Regions from separate parts of the Heliomicrobium undosum genome, predicted to be linked through region 1. Evidence: riboswitches for the same ligand, from Rfam matches in the RefSeq annotation. Region 1 holds a riboswitch; each other region holds the start of a gene.
What was found. A riboswitch is a leader RNA that binds a small molecule or an ion and turns the genes downstream of it on or off. The one in region 1 is predicted to bind cyclic di-AMP.
Positions count from the first base shown of each region.

Region 2: another riboswitch for cyclic di-AMP. It lies ahead of GTO91_RS11700 (KamA family radical SAM protein); the one in region 1 lies ahead of kamA (lysine 2,3-aminomutase).
Region 3: another riboswitch for cyclic di-AMP. It lies ahead of GTO91_RS03230 (cell wall hydrolase); the one in region 1 lies ahead of kamA (lysine 2,3-aminomutase).
Region 4: another riboswitch for cyclic di-AMP. It lies ahead of GTO91_RS09975 (APC family permease); the one in region 1 lies ahead of kamA (lysine 2,3-aminomutase).

Region 1 is NZ_WXEY01000028.1:12,018-19,533, reverse strand. Features, by position in the region: gene GTO91_RS15940 (L-lactate permease) at 1-435, opposite strand, end outside; gene GTO91_RS18515 (hypothetical protein) at 782-910, opposite strand; gene ablB (putative beta-lysine N-acetyltransferase) at 929-1,786, opposite strand; gene kamA (lysine 2,3-aminomutase) at 1,786-3,099, opposite strand; cyclic di-AMP (ydaO/yuaA leader) riboswitch at 3,293-3,434, opposite strand; gene GTO91_RS15925 (methyl-accepting chemotaxis protein) at 3,793-5,841, shown strand; gene GTO91_RS15920 (O-antigen ligase family protein) at 6,040-7,239, shown strand; gene GTO91_RS15915 (ABC transporter ATP-binding protein) at 7,299-7,516, shown strand, end outside.
Region 2 is NZ_WXEY01000012.1:69,539-77,054, forward strand. Features, by position in the region: gene GTO91_RS11680 (chemotaxis protein CheB) at 1-868, shown strand, start outside; gene GTO91_RS11685 (DUF4288 domain-containing protein) at 1,157-1,591, shown strand; gene GTO91_RS11690 (long-chain-fatty-acid--CoA ligase) at 1,787-3,247, opposite strand; gene hcp (hydroxylamine reductase) at 3,547-4,830, shown strand; cyclic di-AMP (ydaO/yuaA leader) riboswitch at 5,015-5,152, shown strand; gene GTO91_RS11700 (KamA family radical SAM protein) at 5,271-7,064, shown strand; gene GTO91_RS11705 (HD-GYP domain-containing protein) at 7,150-7,516, opposite strand, start outside.
Region 3 is NZ_WXEY01000002.1:221,669-229,184, forward strand. Features, by position in the region: gene ypeB (germination protein YpeB) at 1-1,299, opposite strand, end outside; gene GTO91_RS03220 (cell wall hydrolase) at 1,348-1,893, opposite strand; gene GTO91_RS03225 (sigma 54-interacting transcriptional regulator) at 2,055-3,776, opposite strand; cyclic di-AMP (ydaO/yuaA leader) riboswitch at 3,979-4,143, shown strand; gene GTO91_RS03230 (cell wall hydrolase) at 4,140-4,919, shown strand; gene bshC (bacillithiol biosynthesis cysteine-adding enzyme BshC) at 5,007-6,665, opposite strand; gene selD (selenide, water dikinase SelD) at 6,682-7,516, opposite strand, start outside.
Region 4 is NZ_WXEY01000009.1:39,132-46,647, forward strand. Features, by position in the region: gene GTO91_RS09960 (LytR/AlgR family response regulator transcription factor) at 1-541, shown strand, start outside; gene GTO91_RS09965 (DUF485 domain-containing protein) at 953-1,333, shown strand; gene GTO91_RS09970 (solute symporter family protein) at 1,330-2,859, shown strand; cyclic di-AMP (ydaO/yuaA leader) riboswitch at 3,106-3,243, shown strand; gene GTO91_RS09975 (APC family permease) at 3,368-5,203, shown strand; gene GTO91_RS09980 (acetate uptake transporter) at 5,403-6,065, opposite strand; gene GTO91_RS09985 (ABC-F family ATP-binding cassette domain-containing protein) at 6,529-7,516, opposite strand, start outside.

The sequences.
Region 1 (7,516 bases):
GGACATCGCGACAGACACAAAAGGGGAGTACCCGAGAGCGACAAGCAGCGGAGGCAGGATGGTCGTTGGCAAGGCGCCGATGGCGACGAAAGCTGTCCCCACACCGATGTTCAACAGCATAATTTGGACAGCTTTGTCAGTGGGAGCGAGTGTCTTCAGAAACACCACGACGCGTCGAATCGCTCCTGTTCTCTCCATATAGGTGATCTGCAGGATAGAACCCAGGATAATCAGTGAAACAGGAAAAGAAAGAAAGACGCCGGAGAGGCTAGCGCGAAAGGAGGCTTCCAGGCCGGTACGGAAGAAAAGGAAGGCAACCAGAACCGTCAGCAACCAGCCAACGGTTCCACTGATATGGACAGAAGTGCGCCTCCAGATGATCATCAGCAGAATCACGGCAATTGGCATCAGCATGGGGATAATGGAAAAAGTCATGCCTTACATCCTCCTTTTTACATTGATGATGATTTATGTAATTATACCCTTTGGGAATGGTTCCCGTTTGACCGTTGGAAACGGAATTCGGCTTTTTCAGGACGGGTGACGTAATGCGACTCCTTCGATAACGTAAAAGGGAGTTTGGGCCGCGTAGATTTGCTGGAGAAGGTCAAGCGGTTCAGCCTATAGACATAACCCCGGCAAACAGAAGAACCCCAGCCACGCATTCCCCGACGAAAAAGTTCCATTTTGTTTTTGAATGAAACAACCCCGCTCCGACCAAGCCGGAAGCGGGGTTGTTTCTTGGCGAGAATCAACGCACAATGAGGTCTTTCTTCCATCTTCAAAGATACACATACAGCAACGCCATCACCGCAATCACAGCGGTGATGCTGATGATGACTACCGAGGATTTGCGGATCACGGCGTATTCGATGCCCACCGCGCCGATGGTGGCGGCGGAGCCTTGCACGTATTTGATGCAGACGATTTAAGGAAGGCGGACCCAGAGGTTCATATCCTCATAACCGCCGGCGATATGACAGTTGTTGATCAGTCGTCCACAGAAGCGGTAGCCCAGTTTGAAAAAAGTCCGGTTGATTCCGTAGGAGCGAGCGCGGGCCAATGTGTAGAATCGAAAAGGCATCCAGTGAAGCATCAGCGGTTCAAGGCGACCGATCAGCCGCTCTGTCAGGGAGAGTCCGCGATAACCGTCAAGGGTGGCGCAGTCGGTGATTTCGCACCGCTGCCACCGCTTGTCGGGGTAAGCGGCCGCCATGCTGACCAGTTCTTCGCCGTCAAAGACACCGGCGAAGTGACAGCCCTTTTCCATGAGCCCGGCAATATAGCGCGGGTCGTCGACCGGTGTTGGATAGGACGCGAAGACGGCCTGCATCAGCCTGCTGATGGCGGGGCTGTCTACCGGTGAGAGATGTGCGACGCGCAATCCTTCCGGCAATGGGGACAGCGGGCGGACAGGCGCCTCCTGGATGTGGCGGAGCAGTATGTCCTCTTCAGCGATATATTCGGAACGGCCCCGTTCCGGCCGGAGATAGTGGGCCAGAATGACCGTCGGTTTGGCATAGGAATCTTCAGGGATACGGCCTTCTTCGACAAAACCCGAGGCCTGGAACTCAGCAACGTCCTTGTCAAAGGTCCAAAGCCAGATTTTTTCGAGGCCCTGTTCGCGCGCCAGGGAGATCCAGTGTTCGGCCAGGCGGGCGGGGTTGCTCACCCGAGGGTAGCCGTCGATGACCAGCCGTAGGTTGGTTTGATCTATCGTAAAGCCCGACAGGGCTGGAGCGCTCTCGGAAAGGAAGCGGGAATCGTTGGTTCGACAGGCGCGCATCAGTGCTTCACCACCCTTTCGACGGGGCGGTCGCCGGCGGTAGCCTCGCCGGCTTTGAGGCGGTTCAAGCGCCGTTTCTCCCGAAAGTTGTCCTGGGGAACGAGGCTTACCTTTTCTCCCCGGAACAGTTTGGCCAGGCCGGCGCGGCTGGCGTGCTTGGAGTGGCAGTGCTGTTCGCCGCAACGCTCGCAACTGCTTTGTTTGTCCTGGGGTTCCTGATAGACGGTGATGACACCCTCGTAATTGCGCAACACCACATGGTCTTCCGACTGCGAGATCAGGTAATTCGGCTGAAGGGGGATCTTGCCGCCGCCGCCCGGCGCGTCGACAACAAAGGTGGGGATGGCCAAACCGGAGGTGTGGCCGCGGAGCATCTCGATGATATGGATCCCCTTGCTGACAGGGGTGCGAAAATGTTCGATGCCGCGGGAGAGATCGCACTGGTATAGGTAGTAGGGACGGACACGCATGCGGACGAGCTTCTGGGCGAGTTGTTTGATCGTGATGGGGCAGTCGTTGACGCCTTTGAGCAGCACCGACTGGTTGCCCAGGGGCACCCCAGCGTCGGCGAGCATGGCGATGGCCCGCTCCGATTCCGCGGTGATCTCCCGGGGGTGGTTGAAATGAGTGTTCAGCCAGACGGGGTGGTGCTTGCGGAGGATGCTGACCAGTTCCGGCGTGATCCGCTGGGGCATGACCACCGGCGTCCTCGTGCCGATGCGGATGATCTCCACATGTGGGATTTGCCGGAGGGAGGAGAGCAGGAATTCGAGCATCTCGTCGCTGATGCAGAGGGCGTCGCCTCCGGACAGGAGCACGTCGCGGACCTCGGGATGGGAGCGGATGTAGTGGAGCGCCAGCATGAGGTCTTTTTTGCTGCGCGCCCGGTCCTGAGCGCCGGCGAAGCGACGGCGGGTGCAGTGACGGCAGTACATGGCGCACTGGTCTGTGACAAGCAGCAGGACTCGGTCCGGGTAGCGGTGGGTCAGGCCGGGAACAGGGGAGTCGCCCTCTTCGTGGAGCGGGTCTTCGAGATCGGCTGTCGATAGGGAGAGTTCATGGAGCGAGGGGATTGCTTGTTGGCCGATGGGGCAGTTGGGGTCCTCCAGGTTGATCAGAGAAAAGTAGTAGGGCGTGATGGCCATACGGAAGTGTTTCAGGCAGCGTTCCACGGCCAGCGCCGTTTCCGGGGCAAGTTCCATGCGGGCTTGCAGTGGGTCCAGTGAGTCGATGCGGTTGGCCATCTGCCAGCGCCAGTCATTCCATTGCTCAGTCGTGGCCTCGGGCCAGAATTGTTTGCTTATCGCAGTCATTTCCATCCTCCTTGTATTCAATTGAAAAAAGAGCAAAACAAAAGACTCACGCCGGTATCGCCAGCGTGAGTCTTCGTTTCCGTAAAGGGAGCAGAGGGTAGGGGAAGGGGGTTTATGGAACAATGCGGTGAAGGCATCTTCAAAAACAATAATAAAGCGCAATACAACCCCATCGGCGACAAAGCCAAAGGGTATTCTCTCCATAAGGCGCTTACGAAGTTAGCTGTCGGATTCGGGCCAGAGAGTCAGCCCTACCAGCAGATAAACTGCCGGATTCACCCCAAAAAGTTGGGTCCCCCGCTTCCACATCCTGTGGAACTCAGCGCTGGTCTATGAACTTTTCACTCTATAAGGATAACATAGAAAAAAAGGCGCGTAAACCCAATTCGGCCGAATTGGTTAATATTGCAATTCGGTGAAGCATGAGGGGCGCCTATATATGAAAGAATATCCGGTTGTTTTACTAATGGGGATAATTATATAATTTATTTATTGTTAGTTGCGAGAGCAATCATGACAGGCAGAACTTCCTTGTATGTAAGCCGAGATAGTCGATTATCCTTAATCGCTCTAAAAAACGCATTCACGAGGTGTTCGTGATAAAGCCTGAGTTCCGTTTTTTCCATCGTTCCAGAATCCGTTTTTGCCTACCGGATTGAAAAATTGGGCGACACAAGAAGAGGAGATGAGAAGATGCGGATTAAAAACAAGTTGATCGCCAGTTTCGTCGTCCTGACGGTTTTTTGCGCCGGTGTTCTCGGCGTCCTGGCCGGGATGAAAGCCGATGAGGCCCTTACACGGGCAGCCGCTAAAGACAGCGAACACATCACCGAATCGATCCAGAGCATGGTGGGGATCCGCCAGGCTGCGCTGGAAGAACAACTAAGGTTTAACATGAAAGAGGCCCAAACGGAATTGGCTGACTTTGGCGAAGTCCGCCTAGAGGTCGGTGAGCCCACGCAGGTGGGCAAGTACAACTTGCCGGCCCTGTATGCCGGCAATCAGCGGTTGACCCTGGATACGGCGTATGTGGACAAGCTCCAGGAAACGATCGGCGGGACGGCGACGGTCTTTTTGCTGCATGACAATGAACTGGTGCGGGTCAGCACGAACGTCCTCGACAAAGAGGGGAAGCGTTCCGTCGGGACCTCGATCAAGAGCGATTCGCCTGTGTACCAGTCGATCCTGCGCAAACAGCCCTTTCAGGGCCGCGCCTTTGTGGTCACAGGCTGGTACATCACAGGATATACCCCTTTGACGGACAAGCAGGGTAAAGTCTTGGGCGCCCTTTACGTGGGCGTCAAGGAACAGGATCCGATCCTGGAAAAAGCCGTCGCTGACATCAAAGTCGGCCAGAACGGCTATGCCTTTGTCATGGATACGGCAGGGGACTTTATCATTCATCCCACCTTGAAAGGCAAGAACGGCAACGACCTGCCCTTCATCCAGCAGATAATCAAAGAGAAGAACGGCAAGATGGAATACGATTATGAAGGAAAAAAGAAACTGTCCATCTTCCGTTACTTTGAGCCCTGGGACTGGTACATCGTTGCCAGCGTCAATGTGGATGACCTGCGCGCCGAAGCGGCCCGCTTGATTACGACGCTGATCATCGCAGGGCTGGTGATCGCCGGAATCGCGGTGGCTGTCTCGCTGACACTGGCCAACTCCCTCGTCAAACCCATTTACCGGCTGAAGGAATTCATGGAGACGGCCAGCCGGGGGGACTTGACGGTTCGTTCGGACATCGATGGAACTGATGAGATCGGTGACCTTTCCCGGAGTTTCAACACCATGATCGCCGCCAACCGGGAGGTCATCGTGGGTCTTCGCAGCGCCGTGGATCAGATGACATTGTCGACGGAACAGGTGGCCCAGGCAGCGGAAAGCGCCAACAAAGGGATGGCCGAGGTTTCCGCCGGCGTCGAAGGGGTGGCCCGTGACGCCATTCATAACGCGGACGCCCTGAAAGAGGCAGGCAAGGGCTCCGACGAGGTGGCAAAAACGGCCCAACATGTGGCCGAATCGGCCACATCGGCCTCCCATGACAGCGCCATCGTCAGTGATCAGGCGGCAGAGGTCTTGAAAACGATGGACCTCGTCGCCGGAACAGTGGTAAATCTGGATACCAGCCGTAAGGAAATCGCAGCAGTCGTCGGCCAACTGGTTGAAGCGACAGAAGGCATCGCCGGATTTGTCAACATCATCACCGGTATCGCCGAGCAGACGAACCTGCTGGCCCTGAACGCCGCGATTGAGTCGGCCCGGGCAGGCGAACATGGCCGAGGCTTCGCTGTTGTCGCCGAAGAGGTGCGCAAACTGGCCGAGCAGTCGGGGAAATCCGCCCAGGAGATTGTCAATGTGATCGCCGATATGCAGGCGAAGACCCGGGACGCTGTGGCGATGAGCGACAGAACGGAGGAACAGATCGTCGCTACGTCCGGCCAGGTCCAGGCCATGATGGCAAAGGTCCAATCGATTGTCGACGCTGTCGGCCGCGTGAACGGCCAAATCCAGGAGATCGCCGCCGCCGCCCAAGAACAGTCGGCGCTGAGCGAGGAGATGACGGCGACCATCGGTGACTTGTCCGGTTCGACGCAGACCTCGGCGGCTTTGGCCCAGCAGATGGCGACGGGGGTGCAACTCCAGGCGAGCACCTTGGAGGAAATCGGGGCGACCATGGAGGAACTGGACAAGATGGCTGCGGACTTGCTGGAAAAGATCAAGCGGTTTAACGTATAAGGTTCCCTACCAAAACAAACATGACAGTGATACAAAGAACCCCGGCCTTGCGGCATGGGGTTCTTTTGTTGTGCGCCCGGCATGAGCGAAACGCTAAGGTGCGAACGTATGGTAGATTAGCGGAATTCAACGTTGTCGATGGTATAATCAAAGGGCGGAGGTTATCGATGTGAAACTGAGGTTGTTGATGTGAACGGGATGACACGCTTTTCTTCTAGGCGGATGGGATTAGAAGACATCAAATACAGCATGCTGTTGTTCATGTTCTCTGTCTATCCTTTTCTGGCGAATCCAGCCATTCAGGATTACTTTGAGATGCGCTTTTTCCATTTGGCCGTCTTTTCCGCACTGGCCCTGTATGTTCTTTTCAAGGAACAAGTCAAGATACGCCATCCCTTGTTGATCCCGCTGGCCGCTTTTTTGGGGTTTTCCCTGATCGCCACGTTGCTGGCAGCGGACCCAAAAGTGGCGTGGACGGGGAGCTACCGGTGCACGGGCTACATGACCTATGTCTTTTGCGCCGTTTTGTTTGTCTTGGCTTATCAAACAGGCAGAAGGGAAAAACTGCTCAACGGGATGTTCTTGGCGGGAGTCATCGTGTCCACTCTGGCGGTCCTGCAGTTTTACGGGATCAATCTCGTTCCCGACAGCGATCTGGACGGGCTAGTCTACAGCACGATGGGGAATCCAAACTGGCTTGGCGCCTATCTCGTACTGATTCTTCCCGCCGCAGTGATTGTTTCGATCCGTTCTTCCGGGTGGCGAAGCCCGGCTGCTGCAGCAACGCTGTATGCCGGTCTGTTGGTCAGCAATACGCGGGGCGCATGGATCGCCTTTCTCGTCGTATTTAGTTGGATCCTTGTTCGTCATTTCCACGACCCATTCCAGCGGAAACGCATCTATATAATCATGATGATTTTCCTGGCCATCACCGCCTTATTGGCGTTCTCAAAGGACGGCGTTCTGCTCAGCAGGGCCTATAGCATGAAAGCAGAGATCAACGATGCCGTAACGCTTTCCAATCAAGCCGGTTCTTTTCGGATGTTGATATGGAAAGAGGTTTTAAAACTGATTCCTCAGCATTGGGCCTTTGGCCTGGGGCCGGACCACCTCATGTACGCGAACATCCGTATGCCAAATGGGATGGTCCAGACAAAATCCCATAATTTCATTCTGGAAATCCTGATCACGACCGGAGTCTTTTCACTCATTGCGTATCTCCGTTTTTTAGGCTATTTTCTGATGAATTGGCAGTCGGGTGAGGGATTTATCTATTTCGCGATGATCCTGGGATATGTGCTTCAGGGGCTCTTTTTACACGATGTGATCATGGTCGTGCCCCTATTCTGGATCATCCTTGGCTTTGCGGCCAGCCATTTGCATTCGCGCCCCCTTTGAAACGATACTGGAGAGAATTCGCCACAAGCGTTTTAAACTGAAGGAAGGACAATGAACCCATGAAAGCGATCATCGAAGCGAAAAACCTGGTCAAACGCTACGGCGATTTTACCGCTGTCAACGGCGTCTCTTTCTGCATCCGCGAAGGAGAGTGTTTCGGCTTTCTCGGTCCCAACGGCGCCGGGAAAAGCACGACGATGAGGATGCTCTACGGCCTTTCCCGCGTCGATGCGGGGGAACTCATCCTGATGGGCGAGAAGGTGACGCTGACGCCGCC
Region 2 (7,516 bases), on a different contig from region 1:
GAGCGCTGTCATCGCCTACAAGTCGCGCCGTGCCCGGGTAGACTACATCGTCGACAACCAGGTGCCGCCGCGGCTCTTGGTGGAGAGCGACTTCGGCAAGCTCTGCCAGATCCTGCTCAACCTGCTCGACAACGCCGTCAAGTACTCCCAGGCCGGCGGCGAGGTGACCTTCCGCATCAGCCGGGACAGTGATCGGCTGCACCTGAACATCGCCGACCGGGGCATCGGGATGAGCCCGGAGACGGTGGCCCATATCTTCGACCCCTTCTACCGGGCCAAAGGTGTCGCCAAGATCACCGGCTCCGGTTTGGGGATGGCCATCACCCAGCAGTTGGTCCATACGCTCAAAGGGGAGATCTACGTCGAGTCCCGGGAAGGCGTGGGCACCACAGTCAACGTCGCAATGCCGGTCCGTTACCTGGAAATGCCGGCGGAAGCCGACGCCCAGGGCCCCATCGACATGGAACGGCTGAAAGGGAGCATAACCGGACGCCGCGTGCTGATTGTCGACGAAGACCCCACATCGATCCTGCTCCTCAGCCGCGTCGTCACCGTCCTGGGCGGCAAGCCTGCGGTGGCCCGGGGGATGGAGGAGGCCATCGTAGCGGCGGAGGCCCAACCGCCCGACCTGATCTTGACGGAAGCCGAGTTTCCCGACGGCCACGCCGCCGACATGATCAGCGCCATCGCCAAGACGATGGCGGCCAGCCCGCCGGTGATTCTGGTGACGAGCGACATCTTCCAGGTGAACCTGACTGGTCAGTGGCGGGCCTATGCCGATGAGTTGACGGCCAAACCGGTGGCGTTGAATGAGTTGTATGCCTGCCTGTGGCGGGTGTTGGAGAGGCCGGGCAATCGGATGGCGTGAAGGTTAGGTGAGGGTGAGCGTAAGGGTGAAGGGATGGGCGCCCTGATTATTAATTACTTATCGCAAGATTAGTAGAATCACGATCAGTGATTGCTTAAATTGCTAAAAAACGACAACATGAAGGCCCCCTGATGATAGTGTTCAATATCAGCAGGGGGCCTTCTCACTGATAACGTACGTCTTCTTAGAGAAACAGGATGGTTTGAATATTTACTTATAAAAGCATTGCTATTTAGTTAAATTTTTAAGTTTATAATATATGGTTAACAACTTTTGTAGGAGGTGGAGGTGAAATACTTGAAGACAATAATAAATGATGCTCAAAAGAACTGGTACGCTGTTAAAATATTGTTTGAATCAATACACTCTGGCACTGCCAATCTAGATAAAATTGATGAAGCTGATTACGATAGCAGTAAAAAACTCTATGAAGAAAGTATTATTCTAGTAGAAGCTGCAACAATCAAAAATGCATACGAGATTGCTGAAGAACAAGCTTATAGAACAGAGCACGAATACTTAAATACTTACGAACAGCTAGTGAAATGGAGGTTTGTAAAATTACTTCATGTTTTTGAACTAAATGATAATCAATTGAACAGTGGAACAGAAGTCTATTCGAGATTTATACATGCAAGAAAAGAGGATGACATCAAAGATATTATTAATCGTTATTATCCTGAAGCCCTAGATCCGAAAGAAGAACCTAAGCCGGACGGATGATAAGAGGGCGTGGAAAATACGCTGAACGTCGGTGAAGAGCATCCAGAACGTCGATGGCATCCCAAGAGAGATTTTCAGCAATTTTGGGGAAACAGGAGTAAAAGCCCGCCAATTGTGGCGAGCTTTTTTTGTGGGGTGAAGGTGTGGGGAACTACAGCGGGACTACAGAGAATGTAACTGGGTTTCATATATCCCTTACAGCGTCTTCAGTTCCTTCTTCAACACCTTGCCCGTGGCGTTCCTCGGCAAGGCCTCCAGTTCGACGATCTCCCGTGGCAATTTATAGGTGGCCAGGTTAGTCCGTAGGTAAGCCATTAGTTCCTTCCGGTTCAACTCGACGCCTTCCCTGACTACGACGAAGGCGCGAACCGCCTCCCCGCGCGTTTTGTCGGGCGTGCCGATCACAGCGGCCTCTTTCACGGACGGGTGGGCATAGAGGACCTCTTCGACTTCCCGCGGGTAGACGTTGAGGCCGCCAACGATGATCAGGTCCTTTTTCCGGTCGACGATGAAGATGTACCCCTCGTCATCCCTGTAGGCCAGATCGCCCGTGTAGAGCCAGCCATCGCGGATGGCCGTTGCAGTCTCCTGGGGCAGGCCGAAATAGCCGGACATGACGTTCGGCCCCTGGCAGATCAGTTCGCCCACCTCGCCGGGGGGCAGTTCCTGGCCTTCGGTGTCGACGATCTTGACGGAGACGGCGGCGATGGGAAGGCCGATGGAGCCCGGCTTCGTCCGTCCGACGGGGTTGAAGGTGACCACCGGCGACGCCTCGGAGAGGCCGTAACCCTCAACGATGGACTGGCCTGTTTTTTCTTTAAAACTGTTGAGCGTCTCGACAGGCAGGGAGGCGCCGCCGGAGACGAAGAGGCGGACGCCGGCCAGGTCCTCGGGCCGGGCAACGGAGGTGTAGATCCCGTACATGGCCGGCACGCCGGTGACGACGTTGACGTCGTGCGCTTGGATCAAAGCCAGTGCTTCCTTGGGCTGGAAGGCCTCCATGATCGTGATCGTCGCGCCGTTAAGCAGCGCTGTTGTGACGCAGCAGGTCCAGGCAAAGCTGTGGAACATGGGCAGCACACAGAGGTAGTTATCCGATTCGGCGGCATGGATCGTCTCCGTATAGGAACGGGCGTTGCTGACCAGGTTGCGGTGGGAGAGGATGGCGCCCTTCGGTCGACCCGTCGTCCCGGAGGTGTAGAGGATGACGCAGGGATCCTCGGCGGTGAGGACCGCATCAGGTACGGGGAGGTCGCCGTAGGCGGGCGCCTCTTCCCGCAATGCCGATAGCAGGTGCTGGGCCGGCAGGTCGCTGTCGTTCAACTCGGCGCTGGCCAGTTCCAGGGCGCGGTCGGTGACGACGTGGCGGGAACCGGCGTCACTGAGGATGTAGCCGATTTCCCTCGGGCGGAACATGATGTTGAGGGGGATGACGACGGCGCCGAGGCTGGCGATGGCCATGTAGGCGAAGATGAAATCGGCCGAGTTGCGGCAAAAGAGGCCAACCCGTTCGCCGGGGCGCACGCCGCGGGCGTAGAGGCAGCGGCGGTAGCGGTCGACCGTCTCCTGGAGGGTGGCGTAACTGTAACGGCCGTTCTTTTCAATGAGGGCCGTTTTTTCCGGAGTGCCCTGCCGGATCAGTTCGTGGACGAGCACAGGGAGATCCCTCTTTCCATATAAGATTGCCTGAAAGGGCCTTTGCCGGAACGCTTCGGCGGGCACGCAGCGTCTCGGTATCTCGTCATCTCGACGGCTCCGAGACTGTTGGCCCTAACCGAAAGCAAATGCGCCCCTTTGCGTTTTGTATCCATAACTCTATCACCGGGCCATCAGCGCCGCAATGTCCGCAGACATATTTTTTGTCCAAGTGTGATCAATATCACAGATTCATCGCAGAAGGCAAGTTATTATATAAGTAAGTTACTAAGTTATAAAAACGAAAGGGGAACTGGACCATGTTCTGTTACCAGTGCTCGCAAACCGTCAAAGGCGGTTGCACGAAGATCGGCGTCTGCGGCAAGAATGAGGATATCGCCAGCCTCCAGGATACAATCATCTTCGGCCTCAAAGGCGTCGCCGCCTATGCGACCCACGCCCGCGAACTGGGCTACAGCGACCCTGAGGTGGACGCCATCACCCAGGAGGCCCTCTATTCGACGCTGACCAACTCCAACTTCAATCTCGGCGAGCATGTGGCCATGGCCCTGAAGGTGGGCACGGCCACCGTCAAGGTGATGGACCTGCTCGACCGCGCCCATACAGACAAGTTCGGCATCCCTGTCCCCATCGCCGTCTCCTCTGACAAGGTGGAGGGCAAGTCCATCCTCGTCACCGGCCACAACCTGCACGCTCTGCTCGAACTGCTCAAGCAGACCGAAGGCAAGGGCATCAACATCTACACCCACTCGGAGATGTTGCCGGCTCACGGCTACCCGGAACTGAAAAAGTACGCCCACCTGAAGGGCAATGTGGGCAAAGCCTGGCACGACCAGCGCAAGCTCTTTGAATCCTTCCCCGGCGCCATCCTGGGAACAACCAACTGTGTCATGCCCATCCGCGGTTCCTACAGCGACCGCATGTGGACCTACGGCTGCGCCGGTCTGGAAGGCGTGCCCAAGATCGTCAATGACGACTTCTCGGCGCTGATCGAAAAGGCCCTCTCCCTGCCGGAAGCCAACTGGGAGTCGGACAAGACGATGACGACCGGTTTCCACCATGTGAACGTGCTGGCTCTGGCGCCCCAGATCATCGAAGCCGTCAAAGCCGGCAAGATCCGCCGCTTCTTCGTCATCGCCGGTTGCGACGCCCCGATCAAAGAGCAGGAGTACTATCGCGAACTCGCCCTGGCTGTGCCGAAGGACTGTGTCATCATCACCACCTCCTGCGGTAAGTTCCGCTTCAATGACATCGACTTCGGCGACATCGACGGCATCCCCCGCTACATCGACCTGGGCCAGTGCAACAACTCCGGTTCGGCTGTCAAAATCGCCCTGGCCCTGGCCGACGCCTTCGGCTGCGGCGTCAACGACCTGCCCCTGTCGATTGTGCTCAGTTGGTTCGAGCAGAAGGCCTGCGCCATCCTCCTCGGCCTCTTCAGCCTCGGCGTGAAAAACATCTACCTGGGCGGCCGGGCGCCCGAATTCCTGACGGGCAACGTAGTCGACGTGCTGGTGCAGAACTTCGGCCTCAACCTGATTGGCGACGTGGAAGCGGATCTGAAGAAGATGCTCGGCGAATAAAAAGGGATACCCGGCAAGGGTTACCAGTGAATAGGGAACCCCTGCGACAGAATCCCCACAAGGGAACTTCGGACACGGAACAAAGAAGCGGTCCTCCACCAAAGGGGGCCGCTTTCCGTTTTTTGGGGAAATTGGTGTACTTTCAGAGAATTCTTTGATATACTGTATACGATAACAACATACGCCCACGAGAACGCTTAATTCCTGGCATGCCAGGGAGCGGGGGAACCAATTTTTGGGGTGAATCCGGCCGTTGCGCCGGTAGGGTGAGCAATCCACCCGAATCCGTCAGCTAACTTCGTCAGCGTGGATGGTACGTTGGGGCGCAACAGTCTGCACCATTTTGTTCAGGCTCTTATTTCATTGCGCGTTAAAGCCCCGGCTCTCCAGGCCGAGGGCTTTTTCTCTTTAAACTGGACAACAAAGAGGAGGATGGCATGATGGATCGTACTGCCCTTTTGCGACCCCCTGAAGCTGCCCATGAGGGGGAACTCCTGCGGGCATTGGAGCGCTTCTGGGGGGAGAACCTGATTTTTTTTGAACTGCTCTGCCACAGCCGGACCCTCGATGAGGCCAGGGAACGGGCCTTCAATTACTTGGTTGACTTTGAACGAAAAATCCTCCATTCCCGGGCGCCTGTGGCGCCGGCGGAACGAGCGCTCAGCCGGAAGGCGATCCAGGTGTTAAAAAACACCTTTGCCCGCCGCAACGAGGAACTGACCCATGAAAGCGCCCTGAAAGTTCTTTTTCAGTTGGCCCATGGGGAAACGGTAGCCGCCTCCGAGGCTTTTGTGGAGGAGATGCGCCATCTTTTCCTGGCAATGAAAGAGAAATCAGGGCTTTATGAAACGCAGGCGGTTGTGACGCCGGGGCGGGATGGGCGGCTGAGCCGGTTGGGCCGGCAGGTGCTCGAGCAGGTCGAACGGTACGCCCACGGCTTGCGGAACGATGTCATCGAGCGCCGGGAGGCCGACCGCCGGCGGTTTCTCGACCATTTCGGGGCGACGATGGAGGAATGGAATGACTGGCGCTGGCAGTGCCGCCATGTGATCCGCGACGCCGGCGCTTTGCAGGCACTGGTCGATCTCACCGACGAGGAGCGGGCAGCCATCGAGCTTGCCCGGTCAGAAGGGATCGCCTTCGGGGTCACCCCTTACTATGTGATGTTGATGGATCGGGAACCCCACCGGCGTTTTGACCATGCCGTGCGCGCCCAGGTGTTGCCACCGATGGACTATGTGGAAGGCATCTTGGCGGGAAAAGGGGACCCCTCCAAGAGTTTCGACTTCATGGGCGAAGGGGACACGTCGCCGGAACGGCTGATCACCCGTCGCTACCCCATGATCGCCATCTTAAAGCCCTACAACACCTGCGCCCAGATCTGCGTCTACTGCCAGCGCAATTGGGAGATCGACGATGTCCTCTCGCCGAAGGCGGCGGCCTCCGAGGACAAGATGAGCAAAGCCCTGGCCTGGTTCCGCCAGCACCCGGAAGTGGAAGAGGTGCTGATCACCGGCGGCGATCCCGGCATCATGTCCGACGGAGCGCTCAAAAAAGTGCTCGATGCCGTCTGCGCCTTCGATCATATCCGGCGCATCCGCATCGGCACCCGGACACCGGTCGTTCTGCCCATGCGCATCACCGAGGCCTTCGCCGATCTGCTGGCATCGTACCGGATTCCGGGACGGCGGGAAGTGGTCGTCATGACCCACTTCGAACACCCTTACGAGGTGACGCCCGAGGCGGCTGAAGCCGTGCAGCGCTTGCGCCGGCGCGGCCTGCCCGTCTACAACCAGGGCGTCTTTACGCTGGAAAACGCCCGGCGCTTCGAGATGGCGGCGCTGCGCAGGTTGTTGCGCTTGATTGGCGTTGACCCCTACTATACCTTCAACGCCAAAGGCAAGGAGGAAACGCGCGCCTACCGGGTTCCCATCGCCCGCCTGCTCCAGGAGCAGGCCGAGGAGGCGCGACTCATGCCCGGTCTGAACCGGTCCGATGAAGCCGTCTTCAACATCCCCCGCCTCGGAAAAAACTACCTGCGCGCCGGCCAGGATCATGAGGTGATCATGGTCGACAGCCGGGGGCGGCGGATCTACGAGTTTTACCCTTGGGATATGCCGTCCGACCCACAGCCATTCCTGTTCACCGATGTTGCCATCCAGGATTTCTTGCATGCCTTGGCGCAGCGGGGGGAGGCGCCTGAGGCGTACCGGAGCATCTGGTATTACTATTAGGCGGATCGAATGACTCAGCCAAAAACGCTTCGACCAAAGAAGTGAGTCGAAGAATAGAGCCCCGGCGATTTGCCGAGGCTCTTCTTTATTTTGCTTCCTGGTAGTGAGGCGTCGTCAACTCCCGCACATGCTCTTCGAAAAGCACCTTGTCGATGAAGACGGTCAGGTGGCGGGTCAGGTCCATCTCATAGGGCCGCTTCAAAGGGAGCCCATCGGCGTCGTAGAGAAGTCGAATGACGGGGCGGCTTTGAAAGGCCTTGTTCACGTCGACGACGACGCCGATATCGCCGGTGTTCAGTTGAACAGTGCTGCCGATGGGGTAGATGGCGATGTTCTGCAGGAAGATCTGGGAGATGCGCGGGTCCAGTTCGCGGCAACTGGCCGCCAGGATGATCTCATGGGCCTGGTAGGGGAGGTAGCCCTTCCGGTAAACCCGATCGGCCACCAAGGCG
Region 3 (7,516 bases), on a different contig from region 1:
GCTGATCTTGGCTGCCGGCAGGTTGCGGTTGGTATGGAAGGTCAGATAGGCAGTGGCGTCATAGCCAAGGACCTCTTTGTCATCCATGGCGACGCGGACCTTGATCTTGTCCGGGTAGAGGCTGACATTGCCGTCTCTCGGAACCAGGGTGACCACGGCGAGGCTCTGGTACTCTTCGACCGCTGTCGCCTCAAAGTTGTTTAGGCCGCGGCGGCTCAGGTAGTCACGGGCGACGGCGGCGGCTTCGTCGCGGCTGATCACCGGTGTGCCGACAGGGCGTTCTTTCAGCATCCAGATCACATGGCCGCCTGTTTTGGAGATCTCCATGGCGATTTTGTTTTCATTGGGGGCGTCGTTGGGATAGACGCCGATCCCATAGGCAGGAATGGCGGCCTTTCCTTCCCCGGTTACCCGCACCTGGTGACCGGCGAGGGGTCCTTGACCGACCCAGGACTGGGCGATGGAGATGGCCTGCTCCTGCGTGATCTGACCCGACCCGAGCCCGCGCGGGGTAACCTGGATCTGCTCGGAATGTCTGCCGTCGTACTCGACAGGCGAATACTTTTGTAGTTCATTTTCGACGAACTGGAAGTTGGCCAGGATGGGTGGCGCCTGTGTCTCAGGCCCCTGACCGGCCACGGCGAAGACGACACGCTGCCAGAACTGCCCCAAGGCCGTCTGTTGTTTTGAACCCTGTTGCTCCTGCTGCCGCGCCTGTTTCTCCAGGGCGACCCAGGTGACCTGGCGCGCGTTCAATTGTTCGCCCATCTTGCCCAACTCATCGCGCAAGAAGGTGGTCTGGCGATGCAGATCGCCGAGGGTTTTCTTTTCAGCAGCGGTGAGGGCTACGTTTCCATCGACTTTGCGTTCGGCCAGGGTGGTGGAAAAATCGTCGACCGTGTTGACGAAGCGGTTGGTCCGGCTCAACAGGAGTGTCGCCAGGGGGAGTTGCCCCATGTTGGCCGACGCCTCACTGGCTTGGCGTGACACCTGCTGGAGCCCCATAACGGCCTGATTGGGCGAGTTGCTGGCCATCAGGCGAGACATCTCCAACTCCATGTTCTCCACGTTGCTTGACAGGTCGGCAAAGGCGCGCTGGTACCGGTTTTCTACGGCCATCTGATACGCCTGGTTCTGCACGTACTGTTGATAGCCAAGGTAGCCGAAGAGCGCTGTTGTGACCCCCAGCAGGCCGGCGACGACACTGAGCGTGTTTTTGACCTTGCGCAGGTGGCTCGTCTCTTCGACGAGACGGTGATCATCGACAAGGGTTTCATCGCGATCCCGGATTTCGCTCACAGGCGCACATCCTTTCTAGTAACGTCGTAGGGACATCGTTTTAACGGATCACTTGGCGAAGTAGTGTTTGCCGATCTGCTTGACGACGGGACGGCTCCAGATCCACCGGCTCGTCGCGGTCGCCGGGTTCCAGTAGTAGATGCATCCGCCGGTGGGATCCCAGCCGGCCAGGGCGTCGCGCGCCGCCTTGTTGGCCGAATCGGTCGGATTTAAGGGCGTCCAGATCTGACCGTCATCGACAGCCGTAAAGGCGCCCGGTTGAAAGATGACGCCGTGGACCGAATTGGGGAAGGATGCGTGCTTGGCTCGGTTGATAATGACGGCGCCGACGGCGACCTGACCTTCATAAGGTTCGCCCCGGGCTTCGCCGTGGATTGCCCGAGCCAGCATCGTCTCATCTCCCCGTTTTGGATACCCCCGTCCTGTTTCCGCTTCAGCGGCAGGCAGATTCCAGACTGCTTTGGCGTCACCGCCTGCTTTCCAGGCAGAGAAGCCGCATGGGGCGCCCGACAGCGGGTGGTTCACGCCCTGCCAGCCGGCGAGCGCGAAAGCTGCCGTTAGCAGGATGGCGAAAAAAGCATTGCAATAGCGCACTGTTCTCCCCTCCTATTACACCTGTCTGCCCTATTTTTTGGCTCACCGGAGTTCCCTATGCACGAAACGCAAAAAACCCCGAACCAGAAGGTTCAGGGTATCTATAATCTGGGCCGTTCGCTCTGCACAGTGACCGACATTGTGGCGGCGATGATCGAGGATCACTCTTCGATATGGTACTTGGCCAACTTCTGGTAGAGACCGGCCCGGGAAATCCCGAGCAAATGGGCCGCCTGCACCTTGTTGCCGTTGGCGGCCTGCATGGCCTGCAGGATCGCCGTTTTTTCCGTCTGTTCCAGGAGGGCTTGCAGGCTCTGCGACTGGGGCGCTGTCTTGTCTGTATGGTTGTATTTCTGCAGGTGCATGGGCAGGTGGCCTACATCGATCGTGTCGCCTTTGACCAGGTCGTAGGTCCGCTCGATCATCGAGTGCAGTTCCCTCACATTCCCTGGCCAGTGGTATTTGATCAGGACCTGCATAGCTTCCCGTGTCACGTTCTGGACGGAAAAGCCGAATTGGCGGTTGAAATTCTGGATAAAGACGGAGACAAGTTCAGGGATGTCCTCCTTGCGATCACGCAACGGCGGGATGAAGAGGCTGATCACGTTCAACCGGTTGTAGAGATCCTCCCGGAAGAGGTCTTTGCGGACCATCTCCTCAAGATGGCGGTTCGTTGAGACAATCAGCCGGACATCGGCGGTCACCGGGCCGTCGGGGCTGTCAACGAGGGGCAATTGCCCTTGCAGCAGCCGGATCAGCCGGGTTTGCGCAGGCAGGGGCATGTCGCCGATATCGGTGATGTGCAGCGTCCCCCGGTGGGCGAGGGCAAACTTGCCTGACGATGATGTCCCCGGCGCGTCGACAGCGCCGCCGAATAGTTCGATCTCGAGGGCTTCCGGTCCGATGCCGCTGCAACTGATCTGGATGAAGGGGCCCTCTTTTCGTTCCGACTCGATGTGGATGGCATGGGCCAGCAGTTGTTTGCCTGTGCCGCTCTCTCCCCGGAGCAGGACGATCGAATCGGTGCGGGCCACCCGCCGGGCCGTATCCTTGATCATCCGGATGGCGTAGCTGGCGCCGGCGACGGCGTCAAAGCTGTAGCGGGCGCCCCGGTACTTTTGCAGTTCCACCTTGTAGTAATGGAGTTCCTTTTGCAGGGAATTGATCTTCGAAGCCAGCGCATTCAGTTCGTTTACGTTTTTGAACATGATCTTGCCGACAGCCCCGACGACCTGGCCGTCTTTGACAATGGGGATGCGCATGGCGATGTAGTCATGGCCGCCGGTGCGCTGTAAATCCCCTACTTCGGCTTGTCCTGTCTGCAAAACGATATGCATGCGCGTCCCCTCGACCATGTCGGCCACATGGCGGCCCAGCAGATCGGACTCGCGAAAACCGAGGAAGTTGCAGTAGGCTTGATTGACCATGGTGATGATGCCCTCGGCGTTGACGACGATGATCCCGTCATAGGCGGCCTCCAGGATCGTCTCCAAGGTGCCCTTCAATTCCTTGACCCGGTTGAGTTCCTCCACAACGGACTCCAACTCGGTCACATCCTGAAAGATCGCCACGGCGCCGACGAGGCGCTGTTTGCGCAGGATGGGGGTCAGGTTGACGAAAAAGATCCGGTCCTGGTAATTAAGGCGCAGGCCAGTCAGGGGTTGGCCCGTTTGAATCGTCTCCCGGAGACGGCACTTGGGGACGACAGCCTCGAAGGGCATTCCGATGACGTCGCGGGCCTCTTTGCCAAAGGCGCGGGAGGCGGCCTTGTTGAAGACGCGCACCAGCCCCTCATGGTCAGTGGCGATGATGGGGTTGTGGGAAGCGTTGATGATGGCCACCCAATTGAATAGTTGGGTGACAATCTCATCCCGTTGTTGCACAAGGCACACCTCCTTTTCGCATTTTTCTGACATTTCTACATATTGGACGGTTTTCCTGCTCAAATGCCATATTCTTTGGACAGATCGTCAACATGGCTCTTACAGAGGCGTCGTACCTGGCAAACTGTCCAGGCCCTGCCGCTTCAGGAAAAATGATCGTCATGACAGTGCCTGTCCAGGCCGGTATAATTGCGGAGAACCAAAAAATAAAACGCCGAATCCCCAACCGGGGTACGGAGGAACCGCGGCCCTCACCGGGTCGTTCCGCAGCCGATTTCCGGCTGCGAGGGGTGAATCTTCTTCGGAAGAAGGCCAACCTTTCTGGCCTAACCCGTCAGCTAACTCCGAAGGCGCATGGAAAGGATGATCGTTTTCATGGTCTTCCGTCGTTCTTGGCTGCGCGCCGGGATGCTGTCGGCAGCTTTTACCCTCCTGCTCTGGGGAGGCGCCGCTGTAACACCGGCCCATGCCTGGCAGTACACGACCCAACCGGGGGACACCTTTTATTCACTGGGCCAGCGCTTCGGTCTTCCCTGGACGCTGATCCAGGGCGCCAACAAGGTGGAACCCAGCAACCTCTCGACCGGCAAAGTGCTGAACATTCCCGATGTCTTCACCTACACCGTCAAATCAGGCGACAGCCTTTTTCTCATCGCCAACCGCTTCAGTTCCGCCGATTGGGCGATTAAGGAACTGAACGGGATGACCGCCAACGATATTTATCCCGGTCAGGTCCTCAAGGTGCCTACGGGGATCGGCCGGCAAACGCAGACGGCAAGCAGCGGCGTCAGCCAGTCTGACGTGGACCTGTTGGCGCGGTTGATCGAGGCGGAGGCCTCCGGCGAGCCTTACGAAGGCAAAGTGGCCGTCGGCGCTGTGGTGCTCAACCGGACAAAAAGCGGAAAGTTCCCTTCCTCCATCTCCGGCGTTATCTATGATCCCTTGCAGTTCACGCCGGTGAGAAACGGCATGATCAACCGCCCTGCGAGCGCCCTCTCCCAAAAGGCGGCGCAGGACGCCCTGACTGGTTGGGATCCCTCCAAAGGCGCCCTCTTCTTCTTCAACCCCGGCAAGTCCTCTGATGGCTGGATGCGCCAGCGGGTGATCACCACTCAAATTGGCGGCCACCTCTTCGCCATGTAACCTCTTTTGCTTCGTCAAAGGGCATCAATCAAAACAATACGAAGGCCGTCCCGGAAGATTTTGCTCAACCGGGACGGCTTTTTCCATTCAGCACCGGATCAAGCAGTGGGAGTCGAGCCACTCGACGGGCGCTTCCAAGAGCGTTTCAATCAGAGAGGAACCGTATTTTAAAAGATAAGGGAAGATGTTGTAGACCCGTTCCTGTGGGGCGGTCGGCCAGAGGTGTAGTTCCAATTTGCGGAAGTGATTTCGCGTGTCCTGGCAGCGCTGGCGGTGCCGGTGTTCAACCTTCTGGCGCAAAAAGCGCGCTTGGGCGATGACGCGATCCAAATTCTCTTCGGCGAGTTTTTCCGTCTGCCGATCCCAACGGGCGATCCGTTCAACTGCCGGCAGGTAGGCCGACCGTACCCGCGATTCAAGTTCCTCGAAGAGCGCTTCGATGCCCAGTTCGTCCTGGGCTGCCAATTCTTCCTTCAACCGCCCTTCGAGTTCCGCCGGCACGTCGGCGAAGGAAAGGGCGTAGCGCTCAAGCAGTTTGTCGACAAAGCCCTCGATGATTGTAGCGCTAAGCCGGGGAACGATGGGCGGCATCTCCATGCCCATGGCGCTATAGACATCCCGGTAGGCGGCAAAGTAGGCGATCTCGCCGGGACCGGCCACATAGGCCGCCGTAGGCAGGAGGCGATCCTGGAGGAGCGGGCGCGTGACCACATTGGCTGAAAACAAGTCGGGCCGACGCCGCGCCAGATCGAGCAGTTCGTCGCGGCTGAAGGCGATTTCGGCGCCCCGGAGGCGGTAACCTCCGCCGTCATGAACGATGGCCAGCCGGCGGCCTTGATGAAAGTAAAAAAGGTTCGTCTCTTCCGGTCCCTTTTCGACCTGGGGCGTGTAGCCCAGTTCCCGGATCTGTTCGACGCCCCGGGATAGTCCTTCCCGTAGTGCCACTTCGTTTTCGAGAACACTGGCAAAGAAGGATGCGCATCCCGGCAGTTGCTTCAGGCCTGGGAGGAGCGGATCGAGGATGACGAGGCCGTAAGGACCCAACAGCCTGTGCAACAGGGCGGCGAAGTGCTCATGGGGCCCTGCGGGACTGGTCAGCAAACGATGCCAGGTTTCCTCCCATGGCGGCCTATGTTCGCTTTGGGGCAAAAGGGATAAAAAACCTTCGAGGGTTGCCGCCAGGTCCTCCGGCAGGGTGCGGTGGCCCACGGCAAAGCGGTCCTCTTCTGGGCGGCTGGTCACGGTGACAGGGACGGCTTTTTCCCCCTGAAGAAGTTCGATATGAGAGATCTCCTCAAAATCATGGTCCTCTGAGGCGACCCAGAAGACTGGGACAACAGGCCGACCGGTTTTTTCCTCCAACCGCTTGGCTAGGTTGATACAGGTGACGGCTTTGTAGACCGTGTACAGGGGACCAGTAAATAAGCCCGCCTGCTGACCTGTCACCACAGCAAGGCTATCCGCTTCGGCCAGGCGGCGCGCCTGGTCGGCGGCCCGGTTGAAGGCTCCCTCCAATCCCGCCAGTTCTGCCAACCGGCGTTGATACGCTTCCAGAAGAGCCGATAGTTCCGAGCGGGGATAGGGGTTTGTTGTGGACGGGTCTGTTACGGCAATTCGGCTGGCCCGGAGCGCCAGAGCCTCTTCATCGGGGAAGGCATAGGGAAAAAGGGAGACCACATGGGCCTCCCTTTGGATATAGGCGCCTGCGAGCCCGGAAAAGATGGAACCGGTTCGTTCGAAAGACAAGGCTGACCCTTCTTTCCTATTCCGACAGAACAGTGATTGTGCCCGGCGCGTCGCCGGAGACGCTGCCGATGTTACGGGCGCCGGTCACACCGGCTTGATGAAGCGCCGCGATCGCCGCTTCCACCTCTTTTTCCGGCAGGGAGACGAGCAGGCCTCCGGAGGTGATGGCATCTGCCAGCAGGATACCCGTTTCTGGCGGCAAATCCGCCGCCAGACGAAGCTGCGGCGAAACAGTGGACAGGTTGCATTTGGAACCGCCGGGGACGTATCCGGCGATGGCGTAGTCGCGGGCTTCGGGGATGATGGGAACCTCGCCGGCGCGGATCAGGAGGCTGCATCGAGACGCCCGGGCCATCTCCAGGCCGTGGCCGAGGAGACCGAAGCCGGTGATATCGGTGCATCCGCCGACGGAAAAGTCGGAAAGAACCTCCGCCGCCGTTTTATTGAGGGTAGTCATCGCTTCGGTGGCCGCCGTTACGGCCTCCGGGGAGGCTTTGCCGTTTTTGATGGCCGTTGAGATGATGCCGATCCCCAGCGGCTTGGTCAGGATCAACCCGTCACCGGGCCGGGCGCCGCCGTTGGTCCAGACCCGGTCGGGATGGACGACGCCAGTGACGGCGAGACCGTACTTGGGCTCCTTGTCCTCAATGGAGTGGCCGCCGAGCAAGACGGCGCCGGCTTCGCGCACCTTGTCGGCGCCGCCGCGCAGGATCTCGCCGAGGACCTTCATGGGCAGCGATTTAGTGGGAAAGGCGACAAGATTGAGGGCCGTCACCGGCCGTCCGCCCATAGCGTACACGTCGGAGAGGGCGTTGGCGGCGGCGATTTGCCCGAAGAGATAGGGATCGTCG
Region 4 (7,516 bases), on a different contig from region 1:
CGAGGCGGCCCGTCAACTGGCTGAGTCGAGTCCGCCCCCGTTGATCATCTTTACCACAGCCTACGAACAGTACGCACTGGAAGCCTTCGGCCTGCGCGCCCTCGACTACCTGCTCAAACCCGTCGATGAGGAGCGCCTCTCCGAGTCGCTGCAACGGGCGCGGGAACGATTGCAGGAATTGGCGCCGCAGACCGTGCCCAAGGCGCCGATCAGCAACCTTCTCCTGGAAGAGGGAGACAAGCTGGTCGTCGTCAAACCGGACCGGATCTTTTTTGCGGAGAAAGAGGAACGGCGGGTCGTCATCCATTGCGACCGCGGCCGTTTTGAGACGCGACTGACCATGCAGGAATTGCAGGACAAGCTGGCCGGCCATCCCTTCGTCCGCTGCCACCGCAGCTTTCTGGTCAACCTTGATTTTGTGGACGAGATCGAGCCCTGGCAGAACGGCACGTACAACATCCTGCTCAAAGGGCTTGGCGGCGTGAAAGTCCCTGTCAGCCGCGCGGCGGCAAAAGAGGTGCTCCAGCGTTTAGAACGGTGAGCATGAGCGTCCCATGAAAGTGTCTTTGGAACGATGCAGTGAACGGTGAAGCCGCTATGTAACGGTGAAGTCGAGAGGCTTCACCGTTTGCCGTTTACACCGCTCCTGACGCACTTCAGGCGGGGAAATCGACCGCTTAGGCACAGAGAAGAAAAAGTATTTGAAATTTTCAGAAAAATAACATACCATAAGACCAGACCCGCCGCCCGGAAAGGAAGGGGGGAGCGGTCATCGGCCCAGCGGGCTGACGAGGCGGCGACGATTACCCGGACGGAGGTTCATCCCTAAACGATGAGAGCACCGGGGTTACCGGCTATGCCCCGCAGAAAGCGAAACAGCCGAGCGGCTCGAAGAAGCGCTCGCGCCAGCGCTCTCAGGGACAACAAGCCAAAATGAGAGGAGAGACGACCGATGGGGCAACCGGTTATCACTACTGCGCAGGAAGCCCATTGGAAGGGTCCGGAGAAACCCCGGGACACGGAAACGCGTTGGGTGGAAATCAGCGAAAGCGCTGAGTTTCGCGGTTTGATGGCGGCTAAGGCGAGGTTTTTGATCCCAGCTATCTTATTTTCCTTTGTCTATTACTTCGCCTTGCCGCTCAGCGTGGGTTATTTCCCCCACATCATGAAAAAGCAGGTCATCGGTTCTATCAACCTGGCCTATCTATTCGCCCTTTCCCAGTTCTTTGTCGCTTGGGCGGTGGCTTTCATCTATGCCCGGGTGGCCGAAAACAGCTTTGACGTCACCGTCAACCGGATCAAAGAAAAACTGCGGGGGAGGGGCAATCCATGAAGTGGATCACCTACAGCTTATTCGCGCTGATCGTCTCGATCACCGTCGGCATCACCTACTGGGCGGCCCGGCGCACCAAATCGGCCTCTGAGTTTTATGCGGCCGGGCGCTCGCTGAGCGGCGTGCAAAACGGTTTCGCCATCGCCGGCGACTACATGAGCGCCGCCTCCTTCCTCGGCATCGCCGGTCTGATCGCACTCAACGGCTATGACGGGTTCATGTACTCCGTCGGTTGGCTCGTCGCCTACATCTCGGTGCTGCTGATCGTGGCCGAGCCGCTGCGCAACTCCGGAAAATACACGATGGCCGACGTGTTGGCCTATCGTTTAAAACCGAAGCCGGTCCGCACCGCTGCCGCGGTGAGCACACTCACCATCTCCACCTTCTATCTGATTGCCCAGATGGTTGGCGCGGGCAGCCTGATTCAACTGCTGGTGGGCATCCCCTATGAGACGGCAATCATCATCGTCGGTGTCATGATGGTCCTCTATGTGGCCTTCGGCGGCATGCTGGCGACCACTTGGGTGCAGATCGTCAAGGCGGGCCTCTTGATGGCCGGCGCCATCATGCTGGCCATGATGGTCCTAGCGAAGTTCAGCTTCAACCCTGTCGCTTTCTTCGACGCCATCTCAGCCAAACATGGGCAACAGTTTCTCGAACCGGGACTGCTCTATAAAGACCCCATCGAACTGATCTCACTGGGTATGGCTCTCGTCCTGGGAACAGCCGGCATGCCACACATCCTGATGCGTTTTTACACCGTGCCGACGGCAAAAACGGCCCGCATCTCCGTCATCTGGGCGATGGTGCTCATCGGTGTCTTCTACATCATGACGACCTTCCTCGGTTTCGGCGCCTCCCTGTTCCTCGATAAGGCGACCATCACGTCAGCTGACAAGGGCGGCAACATGGCGGCGCCGCTGCTCGCCCAGTACCTTGGCGGCGGAGCGGGCACTGCCGGCGGAGAGGCGATGCTGGCCTTCATCGTGGCTGTAGCCTTCGCCACCATCCTGGCTGTTGTCGCCGGTCTGACCCTGGCGGCGTCAAGCGCCTTCGCCCATGACTTCTACGTCAACGTCCTCAAGGGTGGCAAGGTCGATGAGGCCTCTCAGGTGAAAGTCGCCCGTATGGCCACCTTCGGCGTCGGCGCTGTGGCCATCCTGTTGGGCTTGTTGTCAAAAGGGCAAAACGTAGCCCATCTGGTGGCGCTTGCCTTCGCCGTCGCCTCAGCGGCCAACGTGCCTGTCGTCATCTACTCGGTCTTCTGGAAGAAGTTCAACACTGGCGGGGCCGTCACGGGGATCGTCGTGGGCTTGCTCTCCACCCTGGCTCTGGTTGCCGTCAGCCCTAACTACTTCCCGGCCAAAGAAGCCCTCTTTCCCTGGAAGAACCCCGGTATCATCAGTATCCCACTTGGATTCCTCGCCGCCTATGTGGGTAGCCTTCTCTTTGCGGAACCAGAAGCAGAGGCGAAGTTTGAGGAACTCTATGTGAGGGCGAACACCGGAATTGGCGCTGAGAGCTGAGATAAAGTTAAATCAAACAGCCCCTGCGATCAAACAGTTCTGTTTAATCGCGGGGGCTGTTTTTTATGGTCGCTCTGACTGGAATAAAGGGATACTCTTAAAAAACGTAGATTCATGAAGATAAATAAAGGTGAATTAAGGCCTGGCAGGATAAAGGGCATAGGACGGTCAAGGGGACTCTGTCTCTGTGCATTTGTCAGAGATATGGCTTTTGCCTAATCGGCCTAGTGGATCTATACTTCATTCAGTTAAATAAGGCCGAGTTTCGACTGAGTCGAAAGCGGGGGAACCGTTTTTATGGGGCTAATATCTCTCGTCAAGAAAGAAGGATGTGCTCACCGTCCTGCCCGTCAGCTAACCTCGTAGGCTGTTGAGACGCATCAGTAGAGTTATTTCCGTGAAATAGCCTGCGTTAAGGCAGCCAGCATTCGGGTTGCCTTTTATGTTTTGGAATAAACTAGTCTCAGCTTTTGCGACCCGTCTTAACAATATGGGGGAGGAAACTTCCGTGGTTCAGCGATCCCTAAAACGGCTCTTGTTCGGAAGACCCTTGCACAACCGGGAGTTATCCCATGAAAAATTGCCCAATTGGAAGGCCTTGCCCATCTTCTCCTCCGATGCCCTTTCATCGATTGCCTATGGTCCCGAACAAGTGATTTTGGCGCTCACCGCAGCCAGCGCATTGACCTACGGTTTCGTGCCGTATGTCTCTATCGGCATCCTACTGTTGTTGGCCGTCGTCACCCTATCCTATGTCCAGGTGGCGCGGGCTAACCCAGGCGGCGGCGGTTCCTATTCGGTAGCAAAAGGAAACCTAGGTGAAATCCCCGCCTTGATCGCGGCAGGTTCGTTGATCGCCGACTACTGTCTCACCGTCGCCGTTTCGATATCGTCCGGCACCGATGCCCTGGTGTCGGCCTTCCCTCAGTTGAATCCGATTCGGCTTGGCATCGATCTCTTTGTCCTCTTTGGTATCTTGATGATCATCAACTTGCGAGGCGTCCGGGAATCAGCCAATGCCTTCGTCTATCCCACTTACGCCTTTATCTTCGGCATTGCCGCGCTTATCGTCACGGGTGTCTATCATGCCGTCACGGGCACCCATCCGGTGCTGCCTCCCGAATCCTTAGGAAAACAATGGACGGCAGGCATGTTGTTCGTCCTATTGCGGGCATTTTCCAATGGCTGTAGCTCCATGACCGGGATCGAGGCGATTTCCAACGGGGTGCCTAACTTTAGAGAACCGGAGGCGGAGAACGCGAGGGTCACGACCTATGCGATGTCTCTAATCCTGGGAATCATGTTTGCGGGGATCTCTTTTCTTATGATGCATTTTCACATCTTACCGATGGAGAATGTAACCGGTCTCTCGCAAATCGCCGAGTTGACGGTGGGCCGAAGCTGGGCCTATTACTACATCCAGTTTACGACCATGATTATCCTCTACCTGGCGGCGAATACGGCCTACAACGGTCTCCCGCCCCTGTTGTCCCTGCTCGCCATCGACGGATATATGCCTCGATACCTGTCGGCCCGAGGTGACCGGCTGGCTTTCACCAACGGGATTATCTTCCTTACCCTCGCGGCGGCTGTGCTCATCGTTCTCTACCACGGCAATACAGAGCACCTGATCTCCCTATACGCCATCGGTGTTTTCTTGTCGTTCACCATCGCCCAAAGCGGGATGGTTATTCACTGGCAAAAAGACAGAAGCTCTGGTTGGCGGAGCCGAGCGGCGATCAATGGCATCGGGGCGTTCATTACCGGCATCGTCGTCATCGTAATCGCTGTGTCGAAGTTCATCCATGGGGCATGGATAATCCTCGTTTTCATCCCTGCGGCCATCTATGTCTTTAAGAAGATCAAGAATCACTATCTCGCCGTCAGCGACCAACTGGGCATGGAATGGGTGAAAATCGGCAAACCGGAGCCGGAGCGAAAACACATCGTGATCGTCCCGATTGCCGGTGTCAACCGGGTGGTGCAGAACACGATCGAGTATGCGAAGATCCTCAAGGCGGAGGTGCATGCCGTCTATATCGGGACAGACGCCGCCCAGACGGAAAAGGTGCTGGAGCGTTGGGAACGGTGGAAACCGGGTGTTGAATTGAGGACCATCGAATCGCCCTACCGAACGATCATCACGCCGCTTGTGCGGTATATCGATCGGATAAAGCATAAAGGCAATCCCCAGGATTTCATCACCATACTGATTCCTGAGTTTGAAACGAAAGCATGGTGGCATCGCGTCCTTCATAACCAAACAGGCTGGATGTTGCGAACGGTCCTTTTGCTGTACAGGGATGTCGTTGTGTCCACAGTACCCTTCAAGTTAATCAAGTAAATGAGCCACGAAAAAAGGCCCCTTTTGCAACGCAGTAAAAGGGGGCTAAGTATTCCATACTATCGAGGGTCCCAATCCGGAGTCAGTGCAGCTTGCGTTAGGGCAACCGCATGTCCACCCGCATCTCACCGCCAGTGTAAAGGGGGTTGGCAGTTTTGGTCGGAAGTGGGGAGGAGGGGCGCCCTGCGCCGAGAACCTTTTAGCTGGCCTGGCGTGTTTTCTGCCGGGCGGCTTCGGTGATAGCCGGTCCTTTTCGGATCAGGCCGAGGGGCGCGCCAATGGGAAGGACGACGCGGCCGAAGAAGGTGTTCAGGAAGATGGCGCCGCAGCCGTAAAAACCGAGCATGGAGATCGCGAATTCGGACCAACCGGCGACCAGGTGAAGGTCGACAAGTTGGAAGGCCGTCAAGGTGAGCGAAGCGAACAGCACGTTGATCAGCACCAGGATCGCTGCAAAGACCTTGTTGGTTTCAAAAGAAGCGATCATGATGAAGAAGGAAAAAATACCGTAGCCGAGGAAGGCCCAACCGAGTTGAACGCCGCTGAAGGAAGCCTTAAACTCAGGCCCCATCCAACCGAGGGTGATGGCCCAGGAGGTGGCGACGCCAAACCAGAACAAACCGTAGGACGTCAAGACTGTGGCGCCGAAGTAGTTGTTCTTTTTGAAATCATACATGCCGGCAATAAACTGGGCCAAGGCGCCGAGGAAGATGGCCCAGGGGAAGATGCCGGAGACGCCAGTGGTCCAGCCGAGCTTCTGGCTTGATGCGACCAGCGTGACCATGGCGAGGCCGAAGACGCCAAGGGCGGTCGGATCGGCAACAGTGATTTTCGTCTCAATGGATTTCGCTTCGTTCGACAATGGATCTGCCTCCTAAAAACTGCAAAAATTGCGTATTGGGACAATTTTCTGATTCTTTAGAGTACACCGTAATTTTTGTAGACATGAGTCTCATACATGATGTGGAACTGCTTGACTCTCGACCTCCTTATGTCGCAAGTACTACCTATTTTAATTGGAATCCTGGAAAAAGACAAGTCTGAATTGTGCAAATATGCGAACAATTTTACGCGGTTGTTGTTTATCTGACGAGACAGGGTATCCCGGAAAAAAAGCATCCTCTTTTTGGGAAGAGGAATACGAAAAAGCAGGTTTCTTCGTCTGTTAAGGGAATGGGTGATAAGTAGATGTACATGAGCGGCGGCTGTAGTGAAAAGCACTCGTTCCTCACGGGGCTGCCCATAGATTGAAGAAAAAACACCGCGTTCAGGTTGTAGACCTGAACGCGGTGTTTTTTCTAATTCACAGCGCGCCTAATGAATCATTATACAGCGCCCTGGACATCCTTCTGCGACGCCTGGTACTCCAGGTACTCGTCGAAGGTCATCAGCTTGTCGATGAGACCATCGGGGGTCAGTTCAATGACGCGGTTGGCGATGGTCTGGGTGAACTGGTGGTCCTGGGAGACGAAAAGCAAAGTCCCCTCGAAGCTCATCAGGCCGTTGTTCAAGGCGGTAATCGATTCCAGGTCCAGGTGGTTCGTCGGCTCGTCCATGATCAGCACGTTGGCGCCGCTGAGCATCATCCGTGAGAGCATGCAGCGCACCTTCTCGCCGCCGGAGAGGACGGAGACTTTTTTCAACGTCTCGTCGCCAGAGAAGAGCATGCGGCCGAGGAAGCCCCGAACAAACCCTTCGTCCTGATCTTTCGAGTACTGGCGCAGCCAGTCGATCAGGTTCAGATCGCCGTCGGTGAAGTAGGCCGAGTTATCCTTGGGGAAGTAGGCCTGGGAGGTGGTGATGCCCCACTTGAACTCGCCGCTGTCGGCTTCCAACTCGCCCATGAGGATCTGGAAGAGGGTTGTCTTGGCCAGACCGTTGGCGCCGACGAAGGCGATCTTGTCTCCCTTGTTGATAGTGAAGGAGACGTTGTTGAGGACTTTTTCGCCGTCGATCGTCTTCGTCAGTCCCGAGACGGTGATCAGGTCGTTGCCGGCTTCCCGGTCCGGTTTGAAGACGATGTAAGGGTATTTACGGTTCGACGGCTTGATGTCGTCGAGGGTGATCTTGTCGAGCAGCTTTTTCCGCGACGTGGCCTGTTTGGACTTGGAAGCGTTGGCGCTGAAGCGGCGGATGAACTGCTCCAGTTCCTTGATCTTCTCTTCCTTCTTCTTGTTGGCGTTGCGGGCCATCTGCAGAGCCAACTGGCTCGACTCGTACCAGAAGTCGTAGTTGCCCACATAGAGTTGGATCTTGCCGAAGTCGATGTCAGCGATGTGGGTGCAAACCTGGTTCAAGAAGTGCCGGTCGTGG